Regions from separate parts of the Candidatus Defluviilinea gracilis genome, predicted to be linked through region 1. Evidence: riboswitches for the same ligand, from Rfam matches in the RefSeq annotation. Region 1 holds a riboswitch; the other holds the start of a gene.

The links. Region 1 has a riboswitch for cyclic di-GMP ahead of AC16KF_RS11315 (immune inhibitor A domain-containing protein). Riboswitches for the same ligand answer to the same signal wherever they lie in the genome.
Region 2: linked by a shared signal. The riboswitch ahead of AC16KF_RS15260 (sortase, YLP family) and the one ahead of AC16KF_RS11315 (immune inhibitor A domain-containing protein) in region 1 are both predicted to bind cyclic di-GMP.

What each region holds. Positions count from the first base shown of each region.
Region 1 is NZ_DBNHEF010000068.1:79,857-89,098, forward strand. Features, by position in the region: gene AC16KF_RS11290 (NTP transferase domain-containing protein) at 1-735, shown strand, start outside; gene AC16KF_RS11295 (phosphatase PAP2 family protein) at 732-1,292, shown strand; gene AC16KF_RS11300 (DinB family protein) at 1,296-1,763, opposite strand; gene AC16KF_RS11305 (M23 family metallopeptidase) at 1,945-2,646, opposite strand; gene AC16KF_RS11310 (hypothetical protein) at 2,671-3,417, opposite strand; cyclic di-GMP riboswitch class I at 3,828-3,922, shown strand; gene AC16KF_RS11315 (immune inhibitor A domain-containing protein) at 4,029-6,338, shown strand; gene AC16KF_RS11320 (hypothetical protein) at 6,419-6,928, opposite strand; gene AC16KF_RS11325 (hypothetical protein) at 7,142-8,179, shown strand; gene AC16KF_RS11330 (response regulator) at 8,268-8,666, opposite strand; gene AC16KF_RS11335 (GNAT family N-acetyltransferase) at 8,931-9,242, shown strand, end outside.
Region 2 is NZ_DBNHEF010000078.1:63,634-72,875, forward strand. Features, by position in the region: gene AC16KF_RS15250 (adenylate/guanylate cyclase domain-containing protein) at 1-1,245, opposite strand, end outside; gene AC16KF_RS15255 (MFS transporter) at 1,297-2,724, opposite strand; cyclic di-GMP riboswitch class I at 2,950-3,041, shown strand; cyclic di-GMP riboswitch class I at 3,119-3,211, shown strand; gene AC16KF_RS15260 (sortase, YLP family) at 3,269-3,925, shown strand; gene AC16KF_RS15265 (sortase) at 3,994-9,242, opposite strand, start outside.

The DNA.
Region 1 (9,242 bases):
ATCCTTGTGGGGCTTTCACCTAAAAACGAGCTGACATGCAAGAAACCGCTGCATTTCCTCACCAACCAGGGACGCATGCTCTCCAACATCGTGGCAGGCATCAACAAATCGGTTGAGTTGGATAAGAAAAGCAAATACGTGCTGATCGTGTCCTCCGACATCCCCGCGCTCAAAGCGCACATGGTGGACTGGCTCGTGGAGACCGCCATGGAAACGCAAGACGATCTGTATTATGGCATTTGCCTGAAAGATGTGATGGAAGCGCGCTTCCCCGGCTCGAACCGCACCTACACCAAACTCAAAAATATGGAAGTATGCGGCGCAGACGTCAACGTGACTCACGTCCGTATGGCGACCGAACATTTGGATACCTGGGAAGACCTGCTCGGCGCGCGGAAAAGCCCGCTCAAACAGGCGAGCAAACTGGGGCTGGGTTTGCTACTCTCCCTCTTCATGCGACAACTCACCATCGAAGACGCCGTTCGACGGATCAGCGAGCGCATCGGCATCAAAGGGCGAGCCATCATCTGGCCCTACGCCGAAGCCGCAATGGATGTGGACAAGCCGCATCAACTCGAACTCCTGCGCGCCGACCTGGCGAAGACCCAACGCAAAGCCGCCTCAAAGGCGCGGACCATGGCGAAGAGAACAACGAAAAAGAAACCCGCCGCGCCCAAGAAGAAGACGACTGTCTCAAAAACCGCGCGGCTCAAGCCCAAAGCCAAGCGCGCATGAGCCTCCGAACCATCCTTGAAAGGGATGCCCGTCTTTCCGATCAAATGCGCGTGGCTGAAAAGCCAGGCGCATTGCGCGCTGTAGCAGTCTTCTTCGCGCACTCCGGCGATTCATGGTTTTGGTGGATCGCCATGGCAATCTTATGGTCATTGGGCAATTCGTTTTGGAAAGAATGGGCGGTCATTCAGTTCGTCGGCATCGGGGGGCTGGCGGCGCTGGTGATGGGAATCAAATTCACTGTGCGCAGGAGCCGCCCTGAGGGCGAGTGGGGAAGCATCTATCGAAACACCGATCCGCATTCATTCCCATCCGGGCATGCGGCGCGTTCGTTCTTCATCGCGGTTGTCGCCGCGTGGTTTGGTCCCGCCTGGCTTGCCATACTCTTATGGCTGTGGGCGCCATTGGTCGCGTTGGCTCGCGTGGCAATGGGCGTGCATTATGTTTCGGATATCCTCGCCGGCGCGGTGTTGGGGGCGATCGTCGCCCTGGTCGGCTTGCAAATGTACGAACCGTTCTTCCTGTCCCTCTTCCGCTTCATCGGTTTCCCACTGTGGTAAAAGTCATTTCCCGTTCATCAGACTCGCCAAATGTTCCTCAATGTGCGCGAGATCGCGTTCCACCCAGGTCTGCAAAGTAAAACCATTCCCTAATTCTACGTGACGCGATTCGCGCGCCCATGCGGCAGATGGGAGTTGCCGCAAAAATTCAACCAGCGCTTCCACGCTCGCTACAAATCCATTCAACAAGCCTGCCAGTGATTCGTTCGCGTTGTAATGCTCCGCGGCATACGCGTCCCCGTCAAAATTTTGAAACTCGGGGTTATCCTCCAACGCCGCGCGGCGCGCTCGCAAGCCATACGCCTGCGCGTCCACATCGCGTATGTGCGCGGCAGTTTGATGCGCGTTCCAGCCGCCTTCCAGCAATGGGGCGAAGGGATCCTTCACCGCAAGACATTCACTGCGGAATTGCTTAGCCGCCTCGAGCAGGCGCGCAAGAAGTTTTTCCCGATAATCAAAAAGTTCCTTCATTATTCCTCATTCCTCCAACGACGCGAACATGGTTCCGACGATACCCTCGGCTGTTTTATATTGGACGCACAAACCGCTTCACTCCCCAGTTCAATCTGATTCGGCATGAGCAGGCTGATTCCACATCCTGAATATATTCGATGCGCCGCGTTCCGGCGAGCAACCGCACTGTGAAGAAAAATCACGAACCGCACACCGGCGCCTGATCGGGGTTTTCTTTGGCGTTCAACGGCAACCCCAAATAGGGCGACGGGTCCAGCGTGTTTTCGATCTCAATTTCATTTTTAAATTGCCCCGTCCCATCGTCTTCCACGATCGAAAAATGCAAGTGGATGCCAACGGGGTTGTTCGGGTCGCCGGAGTAATCACCCTGATAGCCGAGGAATGTCCCAGCCTCCACAGGGATTTCGGAAACGCCGGCGGGAAATTCTTCCGCAATGAAAGAATTGCCGAAACGATCAGCCATGTGGGTGTAGTAAAGCCAGATCTGCGCGCCGGGGTTCAGCGGGTCACTGGGCACGCGCACGATCACGGCAGATTTCCACTCCGGCAGGCGCGTGAGGTAGCCGGGGTATGCCGAAATCACGCGCGTAATGCCCACCTCGGTCCCGCCGAAGATATCGATGCCTTGGTGGGTGTGACGAATCCCAAAGGAATCGCCCCATAGGAAGCCGGCAAACCCGTCGGTGGGGAAGAGGAAAGGGGCGGGCCCGCATTGGGAACCGGCCGTCAGCTTCCACTTGGGATGCGAAGCGGGGTTGTCCATCCATGCGCGGAATTTGATCACTCGTTCGGCATTGGGTCGGTATATGAAGTAGGCGGTTGCGATCGCCGTGACCAATGCCGCGAGGAGGATGGAGATGATCAAGAAGCGTTTAGACATAAGGTCGAATTATACCTTTGGGCGTCAAGGCGAACCCAGTATGGTGATGTAATCGAGATAGATAATTTCACCGGAGGCGTGGGTGAGGGTAACGGAATGTTCGCCCGGTGATAATTTGGGGGATGACCATTCTGACCCAGTGGATTGGTTAAGGGTTTGAGTATTCCCATCGATGGCGATGGTCATGGTTCCCAACTGGGGGTCTGCCACATACCCAATGATGAATTGAGTTCCCGTGAAAGTAAAGGTTGCCGTGTCGTCGATGAGGATGGAGATGGAAAGGGTTTCTTCATATGCCGCGTCGACTGTTTCGCTGATCCACCCGCCGTCGTAAAGAATGAAATCGTCGAAATCGTCAATTTTGATCGCGGAGGATGTTGTCGCATTAGTTGTGGGCGTGCCAACCCCGCCCGGCGTGAAAGTAATAGGTGATGCGGATGTTGATGTAAGTGTTCCTGCTGAAACGGAGCGCGGTTGAGGCGAAGGCGTAATTGTCTGGTCTGAGGATTGCCTCGTTTCGATAGTAGGCAGTGTAGGGATTGTGGGGGTTTTATCCTTCTGGAGTTGGGTGGCTGAGGTAGGCTCTTTAGTCGAAGTGAGAGTTCCAAGGAACAGGAATTGAAAAGGCGTCGCCGTTGCTTCGGCTGAAATTTCCGCCTGCGGTTTTCCGAGGAAAAAAATTAATACGACAGAGAGCATCCCGACGATGGACAGTATGGCGATCCCAATCGGGATGATGATGTCAAGGTTGTCGATCAGTCGTTTGACCATATGCGGCATTATACCGAATGGATCCCCAGTCGACCACGCGGGGCAATCGCATTAGAAAATCTCCATGTTCGCAACATGACGCTTTGTCTGCGAATCCGCTACTCTTCGCCAACCTGCGCGAATTTTTCCGAGAAGGATTAGCGGACAAAAAATCCAAATGCGATCCCCCTCGTCGACCATGAAGCCGAATTCTGGCGTTGTGGCGCCGCGTCAATGCCGGTAACCCGGCAAATCGAACTGTTTCCTGAACTTTCATGAAGCGCTGAGAATGCAAAGAGAAGTATCTCAAAATCTCCGCGCATTTGGAGGCGCTCCAGAATAAAAGATTGCTATGACTTATGGGCATCATTTCATCCGAGCAAAAGGTTACACATTACTTGCTTTTTGCAATGAGTTAATTTATTATTAATCTGTCAAAAAGGCAAACCCACCGTGAGGTGGGGACGCAAAGTCATGGATCTTCCACCTTTCTGCGTAGGAGTTGGAAGACCGCCAGACCGCCATTGTATGTATGGCGGATATTTAATTAAGGAGGTGTCTCCTTTTCCATATCGAATAAGTCACAATTCAATCCACAGTCTGCAAGTCAAACTATAAGAGGAGTAATAGTTATGAAAGCAAAGTGGTTTCATGTAACAATGATTGCGGCGCTTTTAGTGATCGCAGTCGTCCCTATCGCAAGCGCGGCGCCTCCCGTTCCAGCCGACCCGATGCTCGGCTCGGATGTCGATAATGCGCCGCATCCGCTTGGTGAACGGCAATACGCCGCCACATTGAGGGGCTTGGAAGCGAAGTTCCATGGTAAGGCGGGGGATGGTAGTATTTATTTGGATGGGGGCGAACACGTCTACCCATTCTATAGAGACCGCTATGTCGAGTTGGAGCGTGAAGGTGAAGATACGATCTGGACCCTGCTGGGTCAGTTCGGCACTCAGATCCACTCCTCCTACGGCGATGTAGCCGGACCTCTTCACAATGAAATTCCCGAGCCCGATCGCGCGGTGGATAACACCACGATCTGGACAGCCGATTTCAGCCAAAGCATGTACAACAAAATGCTTTTTGATACCACCCCAGGCGCCAACTCGATGCGCAATTTCTACATCGAGCAGTCGTCCGGCCGGTATGCGGTTAACGGCACCGTGGAAGATTGGGTCACCGTGCCTTATAACGAGGCTCGCTACGGCGCAAATTATTGCGGAAGCATTGTCTGCGCGACAACCTGGCTTTTCATTCGCGATTCCGCCTCAACCTGGTATAACAACCAGATTGCCGCTGGCAAAACCCCCGCCGAGATCGATGCCTACCTGAGTCAATTCGATGTCTGGGATCGCTATGATTACGATGGCGATGCCAACTTCAACGAACCTGATGGTTATATCGACCACTTCCAGGCTGTTCACGCTGGCGAGGGCGAGGAGACCGGTGGCGGCGCGCAAGGCACCAATGCCATTTGGAGCCACCGCTGGTATGCCTACTATACCCTCCAGGGAAGCGCAGGACCTGCGTTTAATAAATTGGGTGGTCTTCAAGTTGGCGGATCTAGTTACTGGATTGGGGATTACACGGTTGAACCTGAGAACGGTGGCGTAGGCGTATTTGCTCACGAGTTTGCGCACGACCTTGGACTTCCCGATCTCTACGATACATCCGGTAACACCGGCGGCGCTGAGAACTCCACGGGCTTCTGGACTCTTATGTCCAGTGGTTCCTATGGCGCTTCTGGCAAGGCGGCTGACGGTATCGGCACCAAACCGATTCACATGAGCGCATACGAAAAGCTGTACTTGGGCTGGTCGAATGCCGCGGTTGTAAACTACGACGAGACAGCCTTCTTGAAGATGGGTCCCGCTGAGTTTAACTCTGCCGACCCGCAACAGCTTCTCGTGCTTTTGCCCGACAAGGAAGTGGAAAGCTTCATCGGCGATCCCTTTGCCGGAAGTTACTACTATTTCTCCGGCGCTGGGAATGATCTCGACAATAGCATGACCCGCGATGTGACCTTGCCCGCCGGCGCTGTGTCTCTTTCTGCCAAAGTGAATTATGACATCGAGACGGAATGGGACTACGCGTACCTCACTGTCAATGGCACAAACGTAGCCACCAACCTTTCCACAAATGACGATCCGAATGGTCAGAACTTTGGTGAAGGCATCACCGGCGCATCCGGCGGATGGGTGGATCTGACCGCCGATCTTTCAGCGTATGCCGGCCAGACCGTGACCCTTGGATTCCGCTATTGGACTGACAGCGCTGTCGCAACGACCGGCTTCTCGGTGGATGAAATCAGTGTGACCGGTCTTCCTGTCGATGGCGGCGAGACCGATCCGGGTTGGACGTACAGCGGTTTCTCGCTCACAAACGGCACCGTAACGCAGTCCTACGCCAACTACTACATCGCTGAATACCGCAAGTATATTGGGTACGACAAGTCTCTGAAGACGGGTCCCTACAACTTCGGCTTCCTCAATGATCCGAATAAGGGAAATTGGGTTGAGCACTATCCGTATCAAGACGGCTTGTTGATCTGGTATCTCGACTACTCCTTCGCGGATAACAACGTCGGCGACTATTGCTCTGCCGGCACATGCGGCGGCTTCTACCTGCCGGTCGACGCGCATTCCAATATGATGCTGCGCCCCGATGGAACGGCATGGCGCCCGCGCGTTCAGGCATTCGACTCGACATTCGGCGTCAACCGTGTCGACCGGATTTGTTTGAACGTCAACTCCGTCAAGAAGTGCTATGGCGGCTACCCGGGTAATTCCCGCTTCGACGATACGTTGGGGTATTGGGAAGCTCCCGATTCCTCCATCGGCAACAACGGCTGGTCGAGCGTTCCGTTGCCTGGCGTTGGCGTTACCATCACGGTCGTCAGTGAATGGAACGGCTGGGCATACGTGCTCGTCGCGCCAAAGTAAGATAACAGCAAGTTCAGAGTTAAAGATTGCGCCCCGAATGAATTCATTCGGGGCGCAATTTCTTAATCAGCCTGATGCGCTTATGGGATCGGTACGCCAATATTCGGTCCGGTGGTTGGTCCGATTGGCAAACCTTCTTCTTGATCTATGGCGGGGCAGAGCACAAAATTGCCGTTTAGATCGGTGTGATACGTATATTCCTGCCCATTGGCAGACAAATCGATTCGATAACCGGGCACCTGTCCTTGCGCATACATTTTACCGGGCGCGGGGCATCCCAACGCGGAATTGAGCCAGGTGACGGCTTGGGTGTTTACCAGCTCCACTTGCTCGACCGTGATTCCCAAAGAGCGGGCAAGATCGTTTTTCGCGATGCCGACAAATTTCTCTACCGGCGCGTTGGAAAAGTCGATTTTTTCTTGAGGGGTCGGTTGGGGAAGGACGCTGTCCGGAGTTGAAGCAACCTCTTGAGTGGGGACGGGTTGCGGCTCCTGCGGCGCGTCTAAGGCGGGTTCGCCAGCGCTCCCTCCTCCGCAACTCACCAGCAAGAATACGTTGACGATCAACAATGGAACCCAACGGTATTTCATGATACTGTCTCCTTTAAATGGGATTCGCTCAAAAGACAAGCAGTCGATCAATTAATCGACGTCTTGTCAGGCGAGAAGGTTCCTTGAATTGTAGTACGAAAATTCACCCCGATTTGGCAGAGTCCGACATTCTCGTATCCGGCGTTATTGCGCGACCATATTCCTTTTATTGCAACGTGTATAATCTGTTCATTCCAACACCGGAGAGACCTTGTGCGAAACATCTTCCAAAGAGCCGCTTTACTGCTGATCTTCCTTCTGAATGCCTGTGGAGCGAATGAGCCATCCGCTACATCCACACCACTGCCTTCAGAAACACCGGTCATCCCGCCGACTCTTACCGCAACACCGACCATTCCACTGGCGGTGCTCATCCTGCCGGCAAACCTTGACCCCGAAACATCGAACCTCTACCAAACTACGGTATACGATCTTACGCAAAGTTCAGGATATCGCTTCCAGGTGCGTGATTCCATCACAGAAGCAGACCTAACGGAACCAGGGCTAAAGATCGTGATTGCGCTTCCGCCCGATCCCGGTATTGCGGTTTTAGCCGCCGCCGCGCCACAAGTGCAATTCCTCTCGATCAACATCCCGGGCATTCTGCCCGGCGGCAACATCAGCGCGTTGGGGGGTGAAGGTCAGACCGGCCTCGCCGCCTTTCTGGCTGGTTATACTGCCGCGCTCCTCACCGAAGATTATCGCATCGGTATGATCATGCCCAAAGGGAACGCCGACGCGCAACAAGCCGCAGTTGCCTTTCGCAACGGCATGGCGTTTCATTGCGGATTATGCCGCCCGATCTTCTTCCCCTCCTTCTGCCTCGTGGAAAACCTGCAATCGTGCTACCCGCAGTTCGTGGAAATTCCGACGGATGAAGACCCCGCGCGCTATGGTCCATACGCCGATTACCTCATCCTCCAACGAGAGGTGGACACGCTTTTCGTTTACCCGGATGTGGCAGACCCAGACCTGCTGACATACATCGGCACGACCGGCGCGCTACTCATCGGCACAGCCACCCCAGACGAGCGCCCCGGCGGCTGGGTGATGACGATTCAGCCGGATGTGATCCAGGCAATTCAAAACGCCTGGTCCCAACTTGTAGCGGGGCAGGGAGGCGTCACGGTTCAATCTCCCTTGGGGCTGAGCGACGTGGACCCCAACCTGCTCAGCCCCGGAAAGCAAAAGGATGCGCAGGACATGCTCGATAAACTTCAACAGGGGTTGATCAACATCAACAACCCATGATCGAATCCAACACTCCCGTGAATGTTCACGGGAGTGTTGGACTTAGAAGGAGGAGGGAGAGAAACGCCAGGCGTAATACCTGTTTATGCTAACGGGCTTGAGCAAGCCATGCCATGGCTTTGACAACCAGCACGGCCGGGTTGACCGGTTTGAGCAGGTACTCATCTGCCGCCGACTCGTTGGCTTCGATCGCCAATTGGGCGGTGTTTGCCGAAACAAGCACGATAATAGGACCGCGGCTGGCTTTGCGCAACTCTCCAAGGAGTTCGACTCGCTCGTCCCGCGTAAGTTGGATATCCACCAACACAAGAGACGGGGCAACCAGACGGGCGGCTTGAATCGCATATCGCGGGCTTGATTCGCTGAGCACAATACAATTCCGCTGGCTGAAGAGGGCATCCCACGCCGCGACTGAATTCTGCTGATCGGAAACGATCAATACGGTGTGGAGAGGAATTGTATTTGTGTCGGTTTTCCAGGCTACCATTTAGATTTTGCCTTTCTAGTGTCTTGACGGGGAATCTGCCGGCATGTTACACTCGCGCCCGTACAAAATTTTCAAGGAAGGAGGCGCGACCCATGTTCTTCAGCAAGTTCACTGTTGGTCAACAAGAATTTACCCGACCCGGGATTGCGCCTGCTCATCGTTAGGATACTTTTTACGTATTCGACAGCCACGGCGTCCCCGTGGCTGTTTTTATTTCCCTCACCCTGGCTCTCTCCCTGTGGGAGAGGGGAAATGGAGAAAATCATGTCTGGCATTGCTACACAACTATTCGAAGGAAAAGATATTCGCTTCGGCCCCATTGACTTTGAGAAAGACCCCGAGGTCGAATCCAAGTGGACGCATGACGCTTCGTTCTTGCGCTTGTACGAGAGCGAGCCGGCGCGTCCCATGTCGGCGGCGATCGTGAAGAAGCGTTACGAAAAGCTCGAGAAGGATATGGAGGACGATAAGGACTTTTATCACTTCATGATCCGCGCGCGGGAGGATGACCGCTTGATCGGCAAAGCGATGATCCACCGTATCGAGTGGGCGAACGGGAACTGCACCATCCGCCTC
Region 2 (9,242 bases), on a different contig from region 1:
GCCGTCGAGGCGGGAGCAGATTTGGGCGACCAATGAGGCGTTCGCATCCGTGAGTTGAAACGTCGGCAGGGTCAGAGTCGCGCGTTGGACGAATAACTTCACCGAGTCGAACGTTTCAAGATGTTTGATATCCGTCGCCTCATTCGGCGTCGGCAGGGACGGCACGCGATAGGCGACCTCGCCCGCGATGCCCAACGCCTCGCGGCTGGTGGCAAGGATGCGCGCGCCGCGGCAGTTCTGCAAAACCGTGTTCGCAAATTGCGCGCAGGCGTCAATGAGATGCTCGCAGTTATCGAGAATCAGCAGGGCTTCTTTGTCGCGCAGCCAATCCATCACTACATCCATCAGCGGACGCGAATCCTCCACGCGCAGACGAAGAACATTCGCCACCGTGTTCGGAACCAGCGCAGGCTCAGAGATGGGCGCGAGTTCGATGAGCCACACGCCGTCTTTGAATTGTTCAAGGAGGCTGGATGCCGCTTGTAATGAAAGTCTTGTTTTGCCCGTTCCGCCCGAACCAGTGAGCGTGAGCAAACGCGATTGCTGCAACATTTGAGTCGCTTCGAGCATTTCTTTTTCGCGCCCGATGAAACTTGTGAGTTGTGTGGGGATGTTGTTCGGGAAAACATCCAGCGCGCGCAAGGCGGGGAAATCGCTTTGCAAATCAGGCGCGACGACTTGAAAGATTCGCGCGGGCTGGGGAATGTCTTTGAGTTTGCGTTCGCCCATGTCTCGCAGGGACACCTCCGCTGGCAGTTGTCCGCGCAGGAGAATCTCGCTCGCGCCCGATAACAAGATCTGCCCGCCATGCCCCGCCGACATCACGCGCTGGATCATGCTGAGCGTGAGATAGCCGCGATATTCTCCGTTGCGCGCTTCGGCTTCGCCCGTGTGAATCCCCATGCGGACTTTTAAGAGCAAGGATGAATTATGAAGGATGAATGATGAATTCGTCCTTCCGCCGTCATCGTTCATCCGTGAAAGCGCGCGCTGACCATCTATCGCCGCGCGAAGCGCGTCGCCCGCTGTATGAAATGCCACGCAAAATGAATCGCCGATGATTTGGAAGATATGACCGCGCTTCGATTCAATGGCTTCCTTCAACATGGCGTGATGTTTCTCACGTAGCGACTCCCACCTGTCAGGATGCGCCTGCGCGAGTTTGGTCGAACCTTCGATATCAGTGAAGAGGAACGTGACGGTGCCGGAGGGAATGTCTACCATCAAGTTTTCCGTTTGACTCATTATAGGTCAACTCGGTTGATTTGCCTCCCACCAGTTTTCATATTGGGTCTGTTATTCGGATACTTTTGCTCGCCTTTTTTCCAACAACTCCTGAATGCGATGATGCTTCTCGCGCGAGAGTGGGAATAGCCATGCGAGGATGATCGTCCCTGAAAGCATGATCGCCCCGAAGGGTGAAACCAATAAGCGGATCATGCGCAATGCCGAGTCGCTTTGCGTGAATTGAAGCGCGCCCTCAGGAGGAGAAACATAGCCCGACCAGCCCAATGCCTGCAGAGTCAAAAAGAGGACAAGCGCCCCGGTCAACTTGCGGATGAGCGTGCGGATGCCGTAGAAGATTCCCTCCTGCCGCCTGCCGGTCCGCAGTTCATCCCATTCGATCACGTCGGCGAACATCGCGTCGGGCAATGTGTACGCGGCTGAGATGCCGATCCCTGCGAGGGCGGAGAGCGTGAATAATTCCATCGTGTTGCCCGGTTGAATCAAATAGATAAGAAATGTGACGACCACCCAGAGGATCATACCGATCGCGTACGCTTCCTGCTTGTTGCGGATCTTTGAGATCCATAACCAAATCGGCACGAACAGGATGCACACCAACATGAGGATGCCGAAGAACGCGGATTCGTATGCCAGGTCAATGCCCAAAAATTTGACAGATGCCAGCAAGTTTCCGTTCGCCACCCAATAAAGTAAAAAGTATGGAAAAACCACAGCCACCATATCCACTGCCGACCAGTTCAGCATGTGGATGCCGACCGCATAGCGAAACGGGATGTTCTTCCATGCGGCGCGTAATGTTTCTCGAAAGGGCAGGGATTCTTGCTGTTCGGGCGTGGAAGTTTCCCGGAGCAGAAGCCCGATCAACAGCAGGGGAATCGCGCCGACCGCGCCGAATAATGCGCCCACGGTCATAAATCCCTGTTGTTGCGAGCCGCCCGCCTCGATCACCATGTCAATAATTGTCGGCGCGGCGATGACCATGGCAAGCGCGCCGACCAGTTGGAAGAACGATCGGAAACTCGTCAGGCTGGTGCGTTCGTCGTAATCGGGGGTCAGTTCGGGGGTCAGCGAAAGAAACGGGACCGAGACGAGAGTCGTCAACGTGTCGGAGATCATGAAGGAGAGAGTCACATAGATCAACAACGCGATCTGGTTATCCCAATTTGGCGCAGACCAAAGAATGACGAAACTCAAGCCGAAGGGAATGGCGAACCACAGCAAAAACGGACGCCGCCTGCCCCAGCGCGATTGCAAGCGGTCGCTGAGGATGCCGATGATGGGATCGTTCACCGCGTCCCAGACGATGCCGACCAGCGCGCCGAAAGAAGCCAGACGCGGTTCCAGCCCGACCACATCGGTGAGATAGATGGCGAGGAAGATCGAGCGCATCATGCCGATGCTCGAGATGCCCCAATCACCTGAGCCATAGAGCAATTTGATCCACATTGGGAGCCGCTGATTTGAGTTGTTGTTCATCTGAATTTGAGGATGCAAGTGTAGCACGGAGGGATGTATACAGGTAGACACGGAGTTACGTAGACAAGTAGACACGGAAACACGTATACAAGAACCACTTGTTTACGTGTGTACCTGTCTACCTGTTTACTTGTTTTCGCCCGCCCCCATTGCACTCCTGTAAGCCGTTATAACCGAAATGCAAAGTGAAAATCTGTAACCTTCTGCTATACTGCGATTAACAAAATCCGATAAGGGCAAACCCGTCGAAAGATGGGGACGCAAAGCCATGGATCTACCGTCGCGCATCGCGCGACCATGATCGCCAGGTTGCCGAAGAAATAACGCTTTGTTTATTTCCGCGAGCCTGGCAGTCCTTTGCCCGGCTCGCTTTGTATCGGGTCAAATTCAATTTGTTCGATAAAGGCAAACCCGCCGAAAGGCGGGGACGCAAAGCCATGGGTCTACGGTCACATGCGAGTGTGGCTACGATTGCCAGGTTGCCGAAAACATTACCTAACCATTAGGTTGCTGTTGAGCGCTTTTATCGAAACGGAGGTTTCGAATGGCGCTCACTCAAAAACATATACGCTGGCTCACGCGAGCCGGTATTCTGCTCAGCCTCGCCGCATCGCTTTTGCTGAATGCGATGCCCGCGCTGGCAATGAAGAAACAAGACGCCGCCGCGCTACCCAATTTTTCAGAGTTTGTTCAATCCGTTCACACCGGGGAGGAAAATGTAGTGCGCGGCGTCTATGTTCCGAATGTGATGGCGTATCGCGTGGCGCAGCAACCGCTCGATAACCCGGGCTTTCTTTCGAGTAAGGAGGACCGCGTCACTCAATTCCGTATGGCGGCAGGGTATGGCACGGTAGGGCTGGTGGCTCACAATTACCTCGCCGGTGAATCCTTCTTCAACCTGGAAGCCGGCGATGAAGTGCGGATCGTATACGGCGACAGCAAGGTGGAAACTTTTGTTGTGTATGAGATCCTGCAATATCAGGCATTACAACCCAACAGTCCCTACAGTTCCTTTCAGAATTTGGACCGCGATGAAACCCTCACGGTCAACCAGATGTTCAAGCGCGTCTTCGTGAGCGATGGATACGTCACCTTTCAGACCTGCATCGAAAAAGACGGTATTTCGACCTGGGGCAGGCTGTTTGTGATCGCCATCCCTAAAGCGGAATATGAGGAACTTTGGGAAGCAAATGGTTTGTGACCTCAATGTTCCATGAATCAGAAAAGCCGCCCAATGTTGAGCGGCTTTTCTGATTCGTGAAATGATCTTTACTTTTCCGGCGTGACGCTTACCAGCACAGCTCGCACCATGCGGCGGTGGGTGTAGGTGTCGGTCTCTGCGATGTAGTTTTCGCAGGTGAGGAGGGTCAACCAGGGTGTTTCTTCATGTTTCAACGCGGCTTTTGTGTTGCTCGGCAGGATCAGGGCGCTGGCGGTTACTTCGAATGTGTAAACCTGACCGAATGCGTGGATCTTGATCTTGTCTCCGTATTGCAGGTTGACGAGGTTGGCGAACGGACCGGGGTTGTTGTTCGCATCCCATACGTGACCGGTAATGACCGAGTTGCCATCCCAGCCGGGGAATGCCGAACCGTTGAGCCAACCGCCTTTGTTTCCAAGCCATGACACGTCCCATCCGTTCTTTGTTTGCGGAATGCCCACGATCGGGATCTTTATTTTGAGGCGCGGGATTTCCATCCAAACGTCGGTGGCGGCGTATTGCTGATCTGCGGGTTGCTCCGGAAGTATGGTAATCTTCCCCGGCGCGAAGCCCGTCACAGGGATAAGGAATCCGGATCCCAGGTTTGAGTTATTGCCGCGTCCATTACCGTCGCCGTCTCCGTCACCGCCGGGAACGCGCGGCACGACGGTGAAGGTGATCGCCGTATCGTTGAGTCCGTCGTTTAATTCGTTGCCAGCCACATCCAGGATGGAAGTCGTTCCGCATACGAACAGTCGATAATTGCCGTCCGTGAGACCGATCCCACCATTGATGACAAAGGTGGCGATGAACGGACCCGCTCCCGTGCCATTGCTATACGTGGGGATGGCGATCGGGATGAGTACATCATCGGCAATCAAACCGCCCGCGCATGAAACGGTATCGAAGGTTTCGTTGGGACCATCATCCACCAAGAGGTAGTTGGCAGGGTTCGTGGCAGACCCGAGATCTGTGTTGCTAACCTGATTCACGTCTTTGCTGAAATTCACCGTTATTCTCGTGGTGTTGCGTCCCGTTACGCCGTTGTTGGCGGGCTCGCTCCCGATCACGGTTGGGTAGCCGAGGTCGACCATCCAGTTGTACGATGCGGGGGTGGGGTCTGGGTTGCCGGCATCGTCGATCGCGCGCACTTCAAAGATGTGAGGTCCGCCTGCCAGCGCTAGATAATTTTGCGGGCTTGTACATGCGGCGAAACCGCCGCCATCTAGCTGGCATTCAAAACTGGCGGTGTCTGGTGATGGACTGGAGAAGGCGAACGCCGCGTCCACGCTGTTTGTGACGGCGGGCGGGGATGAATCGATATCGGTGTCTGGTGTGGAGGTGTCGATCGTCCAAACGTACAATGCGGGCGTCGGGTCGGTGTTCCCGAAGGTATCCACCGCGGCGACTTCAAAGGTGTGATTCCCCGCGACAAGCGGACCAAACGAATTGCCGGAGTTGCACGGGGCGAAAGGCGCGCCGTCGATGCGGCAGACGAAAGTGCCTGTGGCGCTGGTACTGCTGAACGTGAATATCGGGGTCAGGTCGTTATCTGGGTCGGGCGGCGTAGTGTCGATGGTCGTGTTCGGGATGACGATCTGCGTGAGCACAGCGGATACGCTCCCGAAGAAGTCGGCGTCTCCGCCATAGGAAGCGGTAATGTTGTGCGACCCGGAGGTGAGAGCGTTTGTTGTGAAGGTCGCTACACCGGCGTTCAATGCGCCAGTTCCCAAGACCGTCGCGCCATCGTTGAATGTTACTGTGCCGGTTGGAACGCCGGTCGATGCGGTAACAATCGCGTTGAATGTAACCGCTTGACCCAGAACGGAGGGATTCGCGTTCGAGGTGACAACGGTGTTCGAGACTGTTTGTCCCACACCCTGAACATACGGCGCGGAAGTGCTGCCGGCAAAGTTGGCATCACCGCTATACACCGCAGTGATGGTATGCGAACCCGCGTTCAACGTGTTGGTACTGATGGTCGCCACCCCGCCTGCCAGGGTCACGGTGCCCATTGAGTTTGCGCCATCGTAGAACGTGACGGTGCCGGTGGGCGTTCCCGCGCTGGAGGTGACGGTGGCGGTGAAAGTGACAAGATCGCCCACGCCCGCCGGGTTGTTGTCGGATGTGACGCCGGTCAATGTGGTTGCCAGCGTGACGCTGAGCGTGCCCGTTCCAAGAATTACGTTGTAGTTCGGGAGCCGGCCGCTCGGGTCGTTCAATGTGGCGGTGATCGGATAATCACCCACTGCCGCCGCGGCGGGCGCCCCCGCGCTGGCGTAGGTGACGGTGATCGGATCGCTGTTTTGAATGCCGGTGATCGTGCCGGTAAACGCCGTGAAGACCGTTCCGTACACTTTGGATTTATCTGCGGGCGTCACGGTCAGGTCGCGTTGAGTCACGGTGAGCGTGCCCGTGTTGGATGTGACGGTGTAGTTGTTGAGTACGCCGGCCGGCGCGTTCAATGTGGCTGTGATCGGATAGGCTCCCACAATGGCGGTTGCCGGCGAGCCGGGGCTTGTGTAAGTTGCCGTGATCGGGTCGCCATTCTGAATGCCCACGATCGCGCCGGTAAAGGCGTTGAACACCGATCCGTAGACCTTGCTTGCGTCCGTCGGGGTAACAACCAGCCCTCGGGTATTTACGGTGAGTGTGCCGGTATTCAAGGTGACAGTGTAGTTCCCAAGCCGCCCACCGGGGTCATTGAGAGTTGCCGTGATCGGATACGATCCAATTCCCGCGGTGGCTATGGCGCCGGCGCTGGCGTAATTGGCGGTGATGATATCGCCGCCTTGAATGCCGCTGATCAGGCCGGTGAAGGCGGTAAACGTATCGCCATAGACCTTTGTCTTGTCATCCGGGGTGACGGTGAGGGCGCGCGGTGTGACCGTCAATGTGCCGGGTGTGTATGCAAAGACATAGTTATCGTCGATTCCGCCGGAGCAGGTGATCGGGAAAGCGCCTACGTTGTTATGCGGAACGGCAACTTGACAAGTTGGCGGCGTATCGACGACTGCCGGGGTGTCTCCATTGACGAAGCCTGAATAGGTGAAGGTGAAGACCGGGTCTGGGCTTCCATACACAATGCTCTGATCGTTGGCTGAGATGGTGAGAATGGATAAGCCCACCGACAGCGTGCCTGTGTTGAGCGTGATGGTGTAATTCGGCAGTCTATTGTCTGGGTCGTTCAACGTCGCGGTGATGGGATACGTTCCCACCGGCGCCGCGGCTGGCGCGCCGGGGCTGGCGTAGGTTGCGGTGATGTTATCGCCGTTTTGAATGCCGGTGATCGTGCCGGTGAATGCGGTGAACACAGTGCCGAATACTTTGGACTTATTGTCCGGCGTGACGACCAGCGCGCGCGGGGTGACGCTTAACGTGCCGATGTTCAGAGTCACCGTGTAGTTGGGTAGACGGTTCCCCGGATCGTTGAGCGTGGCGTTGATCGGGTAATCACCGATGGCGGCTGTGGCCGGCGCACCGGGGCTGTCATAGGTGACGGTGATCGTATCGCCTGCTTGAACGCCTGTGATCGTTCCAGTGAATGCGGTGAAAACCGCGCCGTAGATTTTCGTCTTATCGGCTGGCGTGACGGTGAGGGCGCGCGGCGTCACAGATAGTGTGCCTGTGTTGAGCGTTACGGTGTAGTTGCCGAGTTTGTTGTCGGGGTCGTTCAAGGTGGCTGTGATCGGGTAATCGCCAACATTTGCGGTGGCCGGCGCGCCGACGCTGGCGTAGGTGGCTGTGATGTTGTCGCCAAATTGAATGCCGGTGATCAATCCGGTGAATGCGGTAAATACATCGCCATAGACCTTCGTTTTGTCGGTCGGTGTGACGATGAGCGCGCGCGGTTGGACCGTGAGAGTTCCATCCACATAGACAAACGTGTACGCGTCGTCGGAGCCGCCGGAACAAACGATGGGGTAGGTACCCACGTCGGTGTGAGGACCAGACACACTACAGGTCGGAGGCGTGTTGATTACGCCCGGTCCGTCACCGGAGGCGAATCCTGTGTAGGTGAAGGTGAAAGTCGGGTCGGGATTTCCATACGTGATGGTCTGGTTATTGGCGGTGACGGTCAATACGGAGGAGGTAACGGTTAGCGTGCCGGTGTTCAAGGTTACGTTGTAGTTGCCAAGTTTCCCGGTGGGGTCGTTCAAGGTGGCGGTGATCGGGTAGGTGCCAACGGCGGCGGAGGGCGGCGAACCGGCGCTGGCATAATTGGCGGTGATGTTGTCGCCGTTTTGAATGCCGGTGATGGCGCCAGTGAACGCAATGAACCATGTGCCGTATTGTTTGGTCTGATCGTCGGGGGTAACGATGAGGTCGCGTTGGGTCACGGTCAATGTGGCAGTTCCGATGGTGAAGTTATAGTTGCCTAGTTTATTCGTGGGGTCGCTCAGTGTAATTGTGATCGGGTAAGTTCCCACCGGGGCAGTGGCAATTGCGCCAGGGCTCGAGTAGATCGGCGTGATGGCATCGCCGTTTTGCAAGCCGGTAACCGCGCCGGTGAAGGCGCTGAATGTATCGCCATAGATCTTCGATTGATCGTCGGGCACGAAACTCAGGTCGCGGCGATTGACCGTGAGGGTGCCGATGTTTTGTGTGACTGTGTAGTTGCCCAGTTTGTTATCAGGATCGACCAAGGTGATGGTGATGGGATACGAACCGAACGGGGCGGTGGCGGGCGCGCCGAGGCTGTTGTAAACGGCGGTTATGTTATCGCCGTTCTGGATACCGATGAAAGAGCCGGTGAACGCGGTGAACACTTCGCCATAGAGTTTGCTTTGGCTGTCCGAGATTGCGGTCAGGTTTCGTCGCGTTACAGTGAGTGTGCCGGTGTTGAGGGTGATGTTGTAGTTGCTCAACATGCCGTCGGGGTCATTCAACGCGGCGGTGATCGTATAAATCCCTACATCCGCAGTGGCAGGCGCGCCAGCGCTGTTGTAAGTGGCGGTGATATTATCTCCATTTTGGATGCCCGAAATAACGCCGGTGAACGCGGTGAACACTTCGCCGTACACTTTGGTTTGATCGTCCGGTGTGACAGAGAGCGCGCGCTGGGTGACGGTTAATGTGGCGGCGGGCGCCGGGTCGATCGTGACGATGTAGTTGCCCAACTTCCCATCGGGATCGTCCAGTGTGACAGTGATTCCGTACACGTCGACAATGGCTGTGGCGGGCGCGCCGAGACTGTCGTAGATCGGGGTGATGTTGTCGCCTGCGCGCAAGCCTGTGAACGCGCCGGTGTAGGCGCTGAACACGCTTCCGTAGACTTTTGTTTGCGCATTGGGGTTGAATGTCAGACTGCGCTGAT